Regions from separate parts of the Arthrobacter halodurans genome, predicted to be linked through region 3. Evidence: riboswitches for the same ligand, from Rfam matches in the RefSeq annotation. Region 3 holds a riboswitch; each other region holds the start of a gene.
What was found. Region 3 has a riboswitch for S-adenosylmethionine ahead of ACETWP_RS12540 (hypothetical protein). Riboswitches for the same ligand answer to the same signal wherever they lie in the genome.
Positions count from the first base shown of each region.

Region 1: linked by a shared signal. The riboswitch ahead of ACETWP_RS02860 (flavin reductase family protein) and the one ahead of ACETWP_RS12540 (hypothetical protein) in region 3 are both predicted to bind S-adenosylmethionine.
Region 2: linked by a shared signal. The riboswitch ahead of ACETWP_RS08005 (methionine ABC transporter ATP-binding protein) and the one ahead of ACETWP_RS12540 (hypothetical protein) in region 3 are both predicted to bind S-adenosylmethionine.

Region 1 covers NZ_JBHDLJ010000002.1:107,837-112,062, forward strand. The annotation lists gene ACETWP_RS02845 (single-stranded DNA-binding protein) at 1-364, shown strand, start outside; gene rpsR (30S ribosomal protein S18) at 428-667, shown strand; gene rplI (50S ribosomal protein L9) at 683-1,138, shown strand; SAM riboswitch class IV at 1,389-1,503, shown strand; gene ACETWP_RS02860 (flavin reductase family protein) at 1,564-2,070, shown strand; gene ACETWP_RS02865 (hypothetical protein) at 2,177-2,629, opposite strand; gene ACETWP_RS02870 (hypothetical protein) at 2,660-2,917, opposite strand; gene dnaB (replicative DNA helicase) at 3,453-4,226, shown strand, end outside.
Region 2 covers NZ_JBHDLJ010000005.1:68,313-72,538, reverse strand. The annotation lists gene ACETWP_RS08015 (NtaA/DmoA family FMN-dependent monooxygenase) at 1-339, opposite strand, end outside; gene ACETWP_RS08010 (methionine ABC transporter permease) at 397-1,101, opposite strand; gene ACETWP_RS08005 (methionine ABC transporter ATP-binding protein) at 1,094-1,885, opposite strand; SAM riboswitch class I at 1,996-2,084, opposite strand; gene ACETWP_RS08000 (acyl-CoA dehydrogenase family protein) at 2,181-3,551, opposite strand; SAM riboswitch class I at 3,558-3,654, opposite strand; gene ACETWP_RS07995 (AmiS/UreI family transporter) at 3,848-4,226, shown strand, end outside.
Region 3 covers NZ_JBHDLJ010000010.1:95,740-99,965, forward strand. The annotation lists gene ACETWP_RS12530 (App1 family protein phosphatidate phosphatase) at 1-746, shown strand, start outside; gene ACETWP_RS12535 (acyl-CoA thioesterase) at 776-1,207, shown strand; gene ACETWP_RS12540 (hypothetical protein) at 1,211-1,678, opposite strand; SAM riboswitch class IV at 1,691-1,808, opposite strand; gene ACETWP_RS12545 (siderophore-interacting protein) at 1,991-2,827, shown strand; gene ACETWP_RS12550 (DNA-3-methyladenine glycosylase 2) at 2,862-3,815, opposite strand; gene ACETWP_RS12555 (DNA-3-methyladenine glycosylase I) at 3,812-4,226, opposite strand, start outside.

The DNA.
Region 1 (4,226 bases), on a different contig from region 3:
CCGGCTGAAGTCCCGTTCCTACGAAACCAAGGAAGGCGAGAAGCGGACCGTTTCCGAGCTCGAGGTCGATGAAATCGGCCCGTCGCTGCGCTACGCCTCCGCCAAGGTCACCCGCACCCAGCGCTCCAGCGGTGGGGGCGGCGGCTTCGGCGGCGGCAACTCCGGCGGCTTCGGTGGCGGCAACGCCGGCAACTCCGGCGGTTTTGGCGGCGGCAACGCCGGCGGAAACCCCGGTGGCAACTCCGGCGGAAATTCGGGCGGCACTTGGAATGCGCCGGCCGAAGACCCGTGGGCATCGTCGTCCTCCTCCTCCGGCAGCGGCGGATGGGGCAACAACCCGGGTTCCGACGAACCGCCTTTCTAACACCCATATTCACCATCCCGCAGAACCTTTCTGCGGGCTCCACAAGATCAAAGGAGCTCCACGATGGCTAAGGCTGAACTCCGTAAGCCCAAACCAAAGTCCAACCCCCTGAAGGCCGCTGACGTTAAGGTCATCGACTACAAGGACGTAGCACTGCTGCGCAAGTTCATCTCCGACCGCGGAAAGATCCGTGCCCGTCGCGTGACCGGCGTCTCCGTCCAGGAGCAGCGCAAGATCGCCCAGGCCATCAAGAACGCGCGCGAAGTTGCCCTGCTGCCTTACTCCGGCGCTGGCCGCGGCTAAGGAAGGGATACCAACATGGCAAAGCTCATTCTGACGCACGAAGTCACCGGTCTCGGCACCGCTGGCGACATCATCGAGGTGAAGAACGGTTACGCACGTAACTACCTTCTGCCCCGCGGTTTCGCCATCACGTGGACCAAGGGCGGCGAGAAGCAGGTCGAGTCCATCAAGGCCGGCCGCGCGGCGCGCGCCGTCGCGACGCTGGAAGAGGCCCAGAAGCTGGCCGCCTCCCTCGCCGCGAAGCCCGTCAAGGTGACGGTCAAGGCCGGCGAGACCGGACGGCTGTTCGGCACCGTCAAGGCCGAGGACATCGCCAAGGCCGTCGAGGCCGCCGGCCTCGGCTCGATCGACAAGCGCAAGGTTGAAATGCCGGAGCACATCAAGTCGACCGGCAACTACCAGGCGACCGTGCGACTGCACGAGGACGTCTCCGCGACGCTCGACCTCCAGGTCGTCGCCGCAAAGAAGTAGTCCGTCCCGCCGGTGGCGCGCCGTTGCGCGCCCCGGCGGACACGACCGAGGGACCCCGCCACACGGCGGGGTCCCTCGGCGTTTGTGTGCCGGTGTGCCGGTGCGGAGGCCAGGAGCGAGGAGGGTTCGGAGGCGGAGGCCCACGCCGCGGCGGATGGGCCGCGGTCCCCGGCGGCCGGCTCCGTAGCCCGGAGAAACATTCCGCCGGGCCTTTGACCCGTGATGCGGCACGGGCCTAGCGTGGTAGGTGAATCAAGAGCGCCAACGTCAAGCCCTGGCTCGTTGGACGGCAACCCTCTCACGGTAGTGGGGTGCTCCAGGTGATGATTCGGCCGTCCGGACACCCCGTGCGGCAAGTACCGCACATTGGCGGGCGCCCCCACGGGTGGTCTTCCGCGGTGTGCGCAACGCCGAAGGATCCCGCCATGTCTCTCTCCGACGACCTGCACCCCGACTCGCTCCGCGGCGCCTTCGCGCGCTTCCCCTCGGGGGTGGCCGCCCTCTGCGCCCTGGTGGACGGCCAGCCGCAGGGCATCGTCGCCTCATCGTTCACCGTGGGCGTCTCGCTCGATCCGCCGCTCGTGATGTTTGCCGTGCAGAACTCTTCCCGCACCTGGCCGATCCTGCGCTCCGCACCGCGGATCGGTGTCTCCGTGCTGGGCGAGCGCCACGAGGGCGTCTGCCGGCAGATCGCGTCCCGCCAGGGGGATCGCTTCGCCGGGCTCCGGCTCGAGTCGACCGACCAGGACGCCCTGTTCCTGGACGAGGCAGCGCTCTGGCTCGAATGCAGCGTCGAGCAGGAGATCCCCGCCGGGGACCACCGCGTGGTGCTGCTGCGGGTCCACGGCCATGCGGCACACGCGGACGCGAACGAACCCCTCGTCTTCCACGGGTCCGCGTTCCGACGTCTCCGGGAGACCGCCCTGGTGTAGTCGCGGTCCGAGGCGCGTGGCACGGGTGCGGGCCGGTGGCGCGTGCCCCGAACCCAGCCGGGTCAGCGACATGCAGGGGCGAGTGGCCGAGTGGGTCGTCAGCCGCCTAGGACGCCTGGAGGGAGTCGACGAACTTCCGGGCCTCCGTCAGGGGGATACCGGTGTCGTGGTGGATCTTCTGGACCGCCTCCCGGGTTTTCCCGGCCTGCACGAGTGCCAGCACCTCGGCGTATTCCGGGTCGGTCGCTCCGAGTCTCGCAGCGGCCTGCCGTTCGGTGGCCGCCCGTCCCGCGGTCGACGAGGCGCCCTGGCCCGTGCGTCCGGTCGAGGCGCGCCGTGCCGCCGCCGTCCGTTGCGTTGTCGCGAGCCGGAGCTGCTCGGCGCGCTCGGTGTCCGCCGCCTGCTGCCGCGCCGCGGCCTCATTGAGCCGGGCGATGTACTGGTCGGCTTCGTTGAGCTGGTGGCGCGGTCGGGACCGGATCGCGGCGACCAGGAGCCAGGCGAGCGCCGCGAAGATCAGGCCGAGGACCAGCATCTCCTGAAGGGTGAGTCCGGGCATGGTGCATCTCCTGTGGCTGGGTGTGCGCGGCTAGTGGTCGTGGCTCGGTGAGCCGACCGGTGCAGGGAGGTCCGACATGACGTGCCGGTATCCGGTGTCGACGAGCTGGCGGAGGATCCCGGGATCGATGTCGGCCGGCCTGTTGACGGAGAGGCAGGCGGCGCCGGGCCCGTGCCGGCCAAGCCGGGCCCGCAGCGCGTGGGCGTCCGCGCGGCGCACCGGATGCCCCACACCGTCCACGCGATCCAAGGGGTCGACGGCGGCAGCCCGGGTCGTGGCTTCGCTCACGGGGAAGGCATCGCGCTGGTGGTCATGGGGACAGTATCGCAGTGCCGGGTGGGGTGGACAACCAAGATCCGGCGTGCATGCACAGGCGCGACCCGCGTGTCTGTGGATAGTGCCGTTGCTTCTGTGGAAAAGTGACGCTCGTGGGATCGTAACCCACCACACAACCTCCAAGTAGCCCCTGAATGTTGATCCCGAAAATCTTTTTGTACACAGGTTGTCGTGGATAAAAAGCCTAGTCAGAGCCGTTTCGAATCTGAAAGAAATATTTCATCCACAACCTCCTCCCCAGTCTGTGCACACAACACGCCGCACTGCACACAGCTTCTCCACATGGGCTGTGGACAACTCGGTTGGGAAGGGCGCGGAAAGGGTCTATGGTGACAGGGTCTCCGGTCCACCGCGCGCACTGCGACGGGCCTCGCCCCGCGATCTCCACAACCTCCAGACGGACCCGGCGCGGGCTGGGATAATGGAGGCAGCACGGGTGCGCCGACGGCCGCCCACCACCGAGGTGAAGGGAAGCGACGTGTCGCTGATGCAGACAGACTCCAAGGGTTCGCGGGAGTCTGAGTTCGGCCGGACCCCGCCACAGGACCTGGTGGCGGAGCAGAGTGTCCTGGGCGGCATGATGCTGTCCAAGGACGCCATCGCCGACTGCGTGGAGGTCCTCCGCGGGATCGACTTCTACCGGCCGGCCCACGAGTCCATCTTCGAGGCCATCATCGACCTCTACGGACGCGGCGAGCCCGCCGACGCGGTCACCGTCTCCGATCTGCTCACCAAGCGCTCGGAGATCTCGCGCATCGGTGGTCCCGCATACCTCCACACCCTCATCCAATCGGTCCCCACCGCCGCCAACGCGGGGTTCTATGCCGAGATCGTCCGGGAGCGCGCCGTCCTGCGCCGCCTCGTCGACGCCGGGACCAAGATCGTCCAGTTGGGCTACTCCCAGGACGGCGAAGTGGACGAGATCGTCAACCAGGCCCAGGCGGAGATCTACGCCGTCGCGGAACGACGGACCGCCGAGGACTACGTGCCGCTGCGCGACATCATCGAGGGCACGGTGGACGAGATCGAGTCGGCCGGGCACCGGGGCGAGGGCATGACCGGCGTCCCCACCGGCTTCTACGAGTTCGACGAGCTGACCCAGGGTCTGCACGGCGGGCAGATGATCGTGATCGCGGCGCGTCCCGCCGTCGGCAAGAGCACGTTCGCCCTGGACTGGGCGAGGTCGGCGGCCATCAAGCACAACATGACCACCGTCTTCTTCTCGCTGGAGATGGGACGCAACGAGATCGCCATGCGCCTG
Region 2 (4,226 bases), on a different contig from region 3:
CGAGCTGGTCAGCGCCAACCCGATGTCGCTGGTCACGGCGGCCAGGGCGGAGGCGAGCACCAGGGGGTCGTTGGCCGGCACCTGCAGGCCCCGGCGGACGTGGGAGGCCCAGCCTCCGTCGTGGTCGCCGTAGAGCCCCACGACGTCGGCGAAGAACAGGGCGTCGAACTTGGCGTCCTCGAGCTGGCGGGCCAGGTCGGTCCACAGCGACAGTTCGTTGAAGCGGTGCTGCTGCGCCTCGGGATGGCGCCACTGGCCACCCAGGATGTGGCTGGGGGTGTTCATCAGGAACGCGCTGAGCAGCAGGCGCGGACGCCCGGAGGATCCGGTGGAAGGCATGGTTCTCCTAGGGAGGGGTGGGGTGGGGGCGCGGGACGGCGGGATGTGGACCGCGGGTCAGTGGCGCTTGTCGAGCGTCCGGGCCAGGCGGGTCCCGCCGATCTGGACGGCCTGGACCAGGACAATCATCAGGACGATCGCGAAGAACATCACGGCGGTCTCGTACCGGTAGTAGCCGTACCGGATCGCGAAGTCACCGATTCCGCCGCCGCCAACCAGTCCGGCCATGGCCGAGTAGCTGATGAAGCTCACGGTCATGATGGTGATGGAGCCGATGAGCGCCGGCTTCGCCTCGACCAGCAGCACGTCGCGCACGATCTGCCCACGCGTGGCGCCCATGGCGCGGGCGGCCTCGACGACCCCCGAGCCGAGCTGCGTGAGGTTCTGCTCGACGAAACGGGCGAAGTAGGGGATCGCGTTGATGGTCAACGGGACGATCACCGCGGCCGTGCCGATGGTGGTGCCGACGATGAAGCGGGTGACCGGGATGATCGCGATCAGCAGGATCAGGAACGGGAACGAGCGCATGGTGTTCACCAGCGAGTCGACCACCCGGTGCAGGCGCGGCCGCGGCTTGAGTCCGTGCGGGGACATCGAATAGAGCCAGATGCCCAGCGGCGTCCCGGCGAGCACGGCCAGCGGGATCGCGACGATCAGCATGGCGAACGTCTGCCCCATGGCCAGCACGATCTCCGGCCAGAGCTCGGCGACGCGGTTCAGGTCCAGCGCGGTGGTGTTGGCGGGAAGGATCGGGCTAGGCATGGGAGAGCTCCTTCGTGGCGCGCGCCGCGCGGTCCAGCGTGATGTCGTCGGAGATCAGGTAGCGGCCGATCTCCGTCGCGGGGCGGAATCCGGGCCGGTCGAGCTCGGCGAGGTCGAAGCGCTCCACGAGCCGCCCCTCCTCGAGGATCGCGACGTTGTCCGCGATGGCCTTCACGACGTTCATCTCGTGGGTCACGATCACGGTGGTGATGCCCAGCTGGGCGTTGATGTCGGAGATGTACTGGAGCACGGAGGCGGTGGTGCGGGGGTCCACCGCGGACGTCGGCTCGTCGCACAGCAGCACCTTGGGCTCGGTGGCCAGCGCGCGGGCGATCGCCACGCGCTGCTTCTGGCCGCCGGAGAGGCGGGCCGGGTAGGAATCGGCCTTGTCCGCGATGTCCACGATCGCCAGGGCCTCCTTGGCCCGACGCCGGCGCTCCTTCTTCTCGACGCCGGCGAACTTCAGGCTCAGCTCGACGTTCTGCTGCGCCGTGCGGTTGTTCAGCAGGTTGAAGTGCTGGAAGATCATGCCGATCTGGTGCCGGGCGCGGCGCAGCTCCTCGTCCCCCAGCGCGGTGAGGTCGGTCCCGTCGACCGACACCCGCCCGGAGGTGGGCCGCTCCAGCAGGTTGATGTTGCGCAACAGCGTGGACTTGCCCGCCCCGGAAAAGCCGATGATCCCCTGGATGGATCCCCGTGGGATCTCCAGGGACACGTGGTCCACGGCCGTGAAGTCGGTCCCGGCGGTCGTGAAGACCGTCGAGACGTCCCGGATGCTGATCATGTCATGCTCCTCAGGTCGTCCCGAGAAGAGAATCCGCCGCGCGGCGGCCGGGCGGCGCGTGCCCCGGGCAGGGGTGCGCGTCCGAGCGGACCGAACGTGGTGGAAAGAATTCTCCATCGGTCCTGGCATGAGCACCGGCCCCGAAGGGTGGTTGCTGCGGCGTCAATGAGCCAGGTCTCTCGGCCGCTCTGGATGGTGTGCGACGGCGGAGCGTGCCCCGCCGTCGATTCCATGGAATCGCACTTTCTTCGATCCACCAACTCGTCACGCCATGCCGACGAAATATTTCGTCGTCTTACGGCGTATTCTTCGCCGTTCGGGGCGTCCTCGGGTGGCGGTGGTCCGGCGGCACGACGTCGCCGACGGCGTCGAACGGCAGCGGCGCGTTGCCGTTGACCTCGTAGTCCCCGACGATCCGCGCCTTGTAGATCGCCGGGTTGTGGGTGGCCACGGTCCGCGCATTGCGCCAGTGGCGGTCCAGGTTGCAGGCCCGCGCGGTCGACGACGCGCCGAGACCGTCGAAGAGCCGCGAGGCCGCCGCCAGCACGAGCGGCTGGATCGCGGTCTGCGCCCGGTTCGCGGCGAGCTCGCAGACCGCGTACCGCTCCGCGGCGCTGAGTCCCGCCCCGGTCCCGCACACCGACTCCAGCTCGGCCACGGCCGCGAGCACCACCGCGTCGACCGCGAACGCGCTCGCCGAGATCTCCCCGACGATCTGCAGGACCTGCGGGTCGTCGGCCACGGGCACGCCGGTTCCGGTGCTGAAGGACCTCGTGCGGGCCTGCACGGCGGCGCGGGCGTCGCCGAGCACGGCCCGGCAGATCCCCGCCTGCACCGCGAGCAGGACCAGCTGGAACACGGCGGACTCCGGGTGCGCCGCAAGGTCGGCGGGCCGCAGCACGGTGTCCACGGGGACCGCGGCGAACGACGTCGATCCCGTGCCCGTGAGCTGCTGCCCGAAGCCGTCCCAGTCGTCGAAGATGCGGACCCCGGAATGCTGCGTGGACACGACGGCGATGTCCCGGCCGGGCCGCCCCGGCCGGGCCGCGGCAACCGCCACCCAGTCGGCGAAGATCGTCCCGGTGCAGTAGTACTTCTCCCCCGTGAGCCTCCAGCCGCCGTCGTGCTCCTCGAGGACGGTGTTCAGCGTGCCGAGCGCGTTGCCCCCGCGTTCGGTGTAGGCGTTGCCGACCAGCTGTCCGGCGGCGAAACGCGCGAACCAGCGCCCGCGCAGCGCCGCGTCCCCGTGCGCCAGGATCGACTCCACGAAGCCGACGTGCGAGCGCAGCAGGTGGGCGACCTGCGAGTCGGCCTCCGCGAGCTCGATCAGCAGGCGGAAGGTGTCGGCGAGGGTGGCGCCGTGGCCGCCGTCGGACACGGGGACGCGCAGGGCGCCGAAGCGCTCCTTGTTGAGCCAGCCGACCTGCTCGAAGGGCAGCACCCGGTCGGCGTCGCGCGCCGCCGCCCCCTCGGCGATGCGCGCGAACACCGGCCGGAAGACGGCGGCCAGCTCGTCGTAGCGGCCGTCCGGGGGAACCCCCGGGGTCAGCTTGATCAGGTGCCGCGCGGGGGTCGGTGGCGGCAGCTCGTCCAGGGCGACGGCCACGCGGGCGTCGAAGCCGGGGTCGGCGGGCGGCGGAGCGTGCGGGGAAACGGGCGGAACCATGGGATCACTCCATCGGTCCTGGCGTGAGCACCTTCCTCCCGCGGACGGGAAGGGGTTGCTGCGGCGTCGTCGAGCCAGATCTCTCAGCCGCTCTGGATGGTTGGTGAGTCCTTTGTACAGGGCCAGCGGCGCCAGCGGCAAATGCGTCGCCGGACCGGTTGGCGTTTGCCGGCAACAACCGTTGACCTTCCCGGGGGCCGGGGCTAGCTTGTCAAATACCGGTGAAGCATTCCGGATCCGTCGCGAGATCCGGCCCACAACCCGTAACCCAACGACGCGTTTCGGAGGGCATTCACTTGAGTAACGTCGGTCTTCTGTACGTCGGCGCCGTCCTGTTCATCAACGGCCTGATGCTGATTGGCAAGGTGCCCGGCAAGTCCGCGGCCATCATCAATTTCTTCGTCGGTGCCATGCAGGTCGTGTTCCCGACCATCATCATCGCCCAGTCGAACGGCGACCCCGCCGTCATCCTCGGGGCTTCCGGACTCTACCTGTTCGGCTTCACCTACCTGTACGTCGCGCTGAACCAGACCTTCGGGCTTCCCGGCGAGGGCCTGGGCTGGTTCTCCCTGTTCGTCGCGTTCTGCGCCGTCGGCTACGGGATCCTGAACTTCACGCAAGCCAACGACCCCGTGTTCGGGGTCATCTGGTGGATTTGGGCCGTCCTGTGGTTCC
Region 3 (4,226 bases):
GCGGCGTCCTGGACGCCCGCATCCCCGCGTCCCTGACGCCCGGATGGCACTCCATCACCCTCCGGTGCGAGGATTCGGAACCCTCGGTCGCCGAGGTGTTCGTGGTGGACGGCGACGTCGACTTCGGCCTCCTGAGCGACATCGACGACACCGTGATGGTCACGGCCCTGCCGCGGCCGTTCCTGGCCGCTTGGAACTCATTCGTGCTGGACGAGCACGCCCGGGCCGCGACGCCGGGGATGGCCGTGATGATGGAGCGGCTGATGCGCGCCCGCAGCGCCTCGCCCGTGCTGTACCTGTCCACGGGCGCGTGGAACGTGGCGCCGACCCTGGCCCGGTTCCTGTCCCGCAACCTGTACCCGGATGGAGCGCTGCTGCTCACCGACTGGGGGCCGACCGAGGGTCGCTGGTTCCGTTCCGGCATGAAGCACAAGGTGGACCAGCTGCGGCGGCTGGCCTCCGAGTTCCCCACCATGCGGTGGCTGCTGGTCGGCGACGACGGGCAGCACGACCCGGAGATCTACGCGGAGTTCGCGAAGCGCTACCCGCAGAACGTGCGCGCGATCGTCATCCGCCAGCTGACCCCGTCGGAGGCCGTGCTGGCCGGCGGCCGTTCGCAGGGCACCGTCGACTCGACCCCCGGCGTCCCGTGGGTCTATGCGACCGACGGCGCGCAGATCATCGCCGAGCTCGAGAAGCTGGGCCTGGTCGAGGCCGACGAGCGGCGCACCGGAGAGCCGGGGTGAGCGGCCGCCGGCTGCGGGTTCAGATCCCCATGCGCTGGAGCGACATGGACGCCTACGGCCACATCAACAACGTGAATCTGGTGCGCATGATGGAGGAGGCGCGCATCGCGTCCTTCGGCGTGCCCGGCGGGACGGGCAAACCCGGCAACGCCCCCGCCGTCGACCTCTTCTCGTCGGTCCCCGACGGCACCCAGACCCTCGTGGTGGAGCACCGGATCCGCTACGTGCGCCCGCTGGACTACCGCAACGTCCCGGCCGACGTCGACGTGTGGGTCTCCGCGGTCAAGCCGGCCAGCTTCGACATGAGCTACGAGTTCCGCGACCCCTTCGGCGGCGAGCTCTGCGTCAAGGCGACGACGACGCTGGCCTTCTTCTCGGCCGCCGAGTCGCGCGTCCTGCGGATTCCCGCCGACCGCCGGGAGGCGCTCGGGGAGTTCCTCGGGGATCCGGTGTTCCGCTGACGCCTACCCGTGGCGCGGCCGCGACGGATCGGTGGCCCGCAGTCCCGCGGTGACGGCGTCGAACGCGGCGGCCAGCCCGGCATCGTGGGCGAACCCGCACGGCGCGAGCCGATCCCGGGCCAGACTGACGTAGCCGCGACCGGCGTGCCGTGCCGGGTCGGAGGGCAGGCCGAGGATGTCCGCGCTGCGGTTCCAGACACAGCGGCGCGTGTTGGCGGCCGCGTCCATGGCGCGCCGCGGCGCCAGCCGCGCCTCGACCCGGAGGGCGTCGTGCGTGTGGAATCCCAGCCGGCGGCCGTCGCGCGTGTGGAGGACCACGCGCTGGTCGGGGACCGAGACGACGACGTGGACCGCTTCCCAGGCGGTCGCGTCGGCCAGCGCGCCGCGCAGCCGCGCCGGGCACAGTCCGTGTCCGGAGTCCACGGAGGAACAGTGCGCGTCGGCGCCCGTGGTTGATAGGTGAAAGCCCATGGTGGACACCTTCCGTTGCTCTTGCCCGGCGCCTTGTGGGCCGGACCGCTTTCGTCATCCGAACCACCCGTGAAGCATGGGGTTGGTGTGCGGCCGGGTCGGAGCCCGTGGCTGGCCGCATCTCGTGAAGCTGCCCCCATCCTATCCCGCGCGGCCGGCGCGCGGCCGGCGCGCGGCCGGCGCGCGGGGCGGTGCGGCGCGCGCCGCGGGTTTGCGTTGCGCGCCGCGGGTTTGCGTTGCGCGCGGCGGTGGGATTGGCTGGGAAGGAACGACACGCCGGAGCACGCCGACACCCGAAGGAGAGAACGCCGCATGACCGTTCCACCCACTGCACGGCCGCCGCGCCCCCAGGTGGTCCTGGAGGTGCTGGCGTCGGAGACGCTCAGTGAGCACATGGTGCGCCTGACGCTGGGCGGCGAGGGATTCGCCGCCTATCGGAACAAGGACGCCACGGACAAGTACATCAAGCTGCTCTTCGCCGATCCGGCGCTCGGCCTGGAGCCGCCCTACGACCTCGACGCGCTGCGCGCGCGGCTGGCGCCCGAGCAGTTGCCGGTGCGGCGGACCTACACCGTCCGCCGGGTCGACGAGGAGGCCCGGACCCTGCAGGTGGACTTCGTGGTGCACGGCGACGACGGCATCGCCGGCCCCTGGGCCGCGTCTGCCCGGCCCGGCGACAGGGTGTGCTTCTCCGGGCCCGGCGGCATGTACCGCCCGGACCCCGACGCGGACTGGCACCTGCTGGCCGGCGACGAGTCCGCGCTGCCGGCCATCGCCGCGGCGCTGGAGGCCATGGACGACTCGGCGCGCGGCATCGCGTACCTGGAGGTCGCCGGGCCCGCGGACGAGCTGGCGCTGGCGGCCCCTCCCGGCGTCGCCGTGCACTGGCTGCACCGAGGCGGGGTCTTCACCCCCGAAAGCACGCTGCTGGCCGCGGCCGTGATGGAGGGCGCCTGGCTGCCGGGCCAGGTGCAGGTGTTCGCCCACGGGGAGCGGGAGATGGTCAAGGCGCTGCGCCGCTATCTGGCCGACGAGAAGGGTGTGGACCGCCGGCGCATGTCCCTGTCTGCCTACTGGGCGTTCGGGCGCGCCGAGGACACCTTCCAGGCCGAGAAGCGCGAGCCCATCGGGCAGATCTTCCCGGACTAGCCGCGGGTTGCCGCTTTCCGCCCGCGGGCCCGCGTCAGGGATAGGCCGCGGCGGTCCACAGGTGGAACAGGGCATGCGCCCGGTAGGGGCGCCACCGCTCGGCCCGGGCCGCGGCCTCCCGTGCGGTGATGCCGCCGAGCGCGCGGCGGAGCACCAGGTCGCCGGGCGCGAACGCGTCGCGGTCCCTGGCCGCCCGCACGGCCAGGTAGTCCGCCGTCCAGGGACCGATGCCCGGCAACGCCAGCAGCTCCGCCCGCGAGAGCGGAAATCCACCGTGGCCGATTTCGCGGCCCGGCGGCCCTCCGACGGGCGCGGACGCGGCGGCGAGCGCGGCGGCGACGGCGTGCACGGTGCGGGCCCGGACGCGGGTGACGCCGACGGCGGCGCGCAACTCCTCGGGGTCGAGGGCGGCGATGGTGCCGGGTTCGGGGAACAGCCTCAGCCCGCCGGGCCCGTCCGCGCCGAACGCCGACACCAGGCGACCCGCGAAGGTCCGGGCGGCGGCCAGCGAGACCTGCTGACCGAGAACCGTGGTGGCGGCGGCCTCGAAGTGGGTCAGGTAACCCACGATGCGCAGCCCCGGCCGTGCGGAGACCAGCGGGGCCAGCACGGGATCGCGCCGCAGGGACGCGTTCACCGGCGCCAGGTCGGTGTCCAGGTCCAGCCAGCGCGTGATGAGTCCCTCCAACTCCCGGGCCTCCCCGGCGTCGGGGCCCGCGTCCGCTGCAGGGCGGGCCGCATCCGATGGCGGCCCGCCGCGGAGCGCGGCGAGCACCCGCACCCCGTCCGCGTCCGCCGACAGCGTCACGGCGCGGTATCCGCCCGCCAACGGGACGGCGCGGCGGTGCGTGCCCGCGGACCGGTCCACGACGTCGACCCCGGGGATCGCGTGGGCGGCCAGGGCCCCGAGCAGCGGCCCGGCCGCGAGTCCTCCGCGGGCGCGGATCATCCGGGCGCGCCCGGTGCCGGTTCCGGGGTCCGCGCTCACGCGGGCCAGACGCCGGACGAACCGCGGCGGTGGCTGTCGACCAGATGCGTGTCGATGATGCCGATGGCCTCCATGAGCGCGTACATCGTGGTGGGACCCACGAAGGCGAAGCCCTTTCCCCGCAGCGCCTTGGACAGGGCGAGGGATTCGGGCGACCTGGTCGGCACGTCGTCGAAGGTGCGCGGTTCCGGCGTCGTCTCCGGCCGGAAGGACCAGACGAATTCCACGAGCCCGCCTTCGTCGCGCAGCGCGACGGTCGCCCGGGCGTTGGTGATGGCCGCCAGGATCTTCGCCCGGTTCCTGACGATGCCCGCGTCGCCCATCAGCCGTTCGACGTCCGCGTCGGAGTACGCGGCGACGGTGTCCGGGCGGAAGCCGTCGAACGCCGCGCGGAAGGCGGGGCGCTTGCGC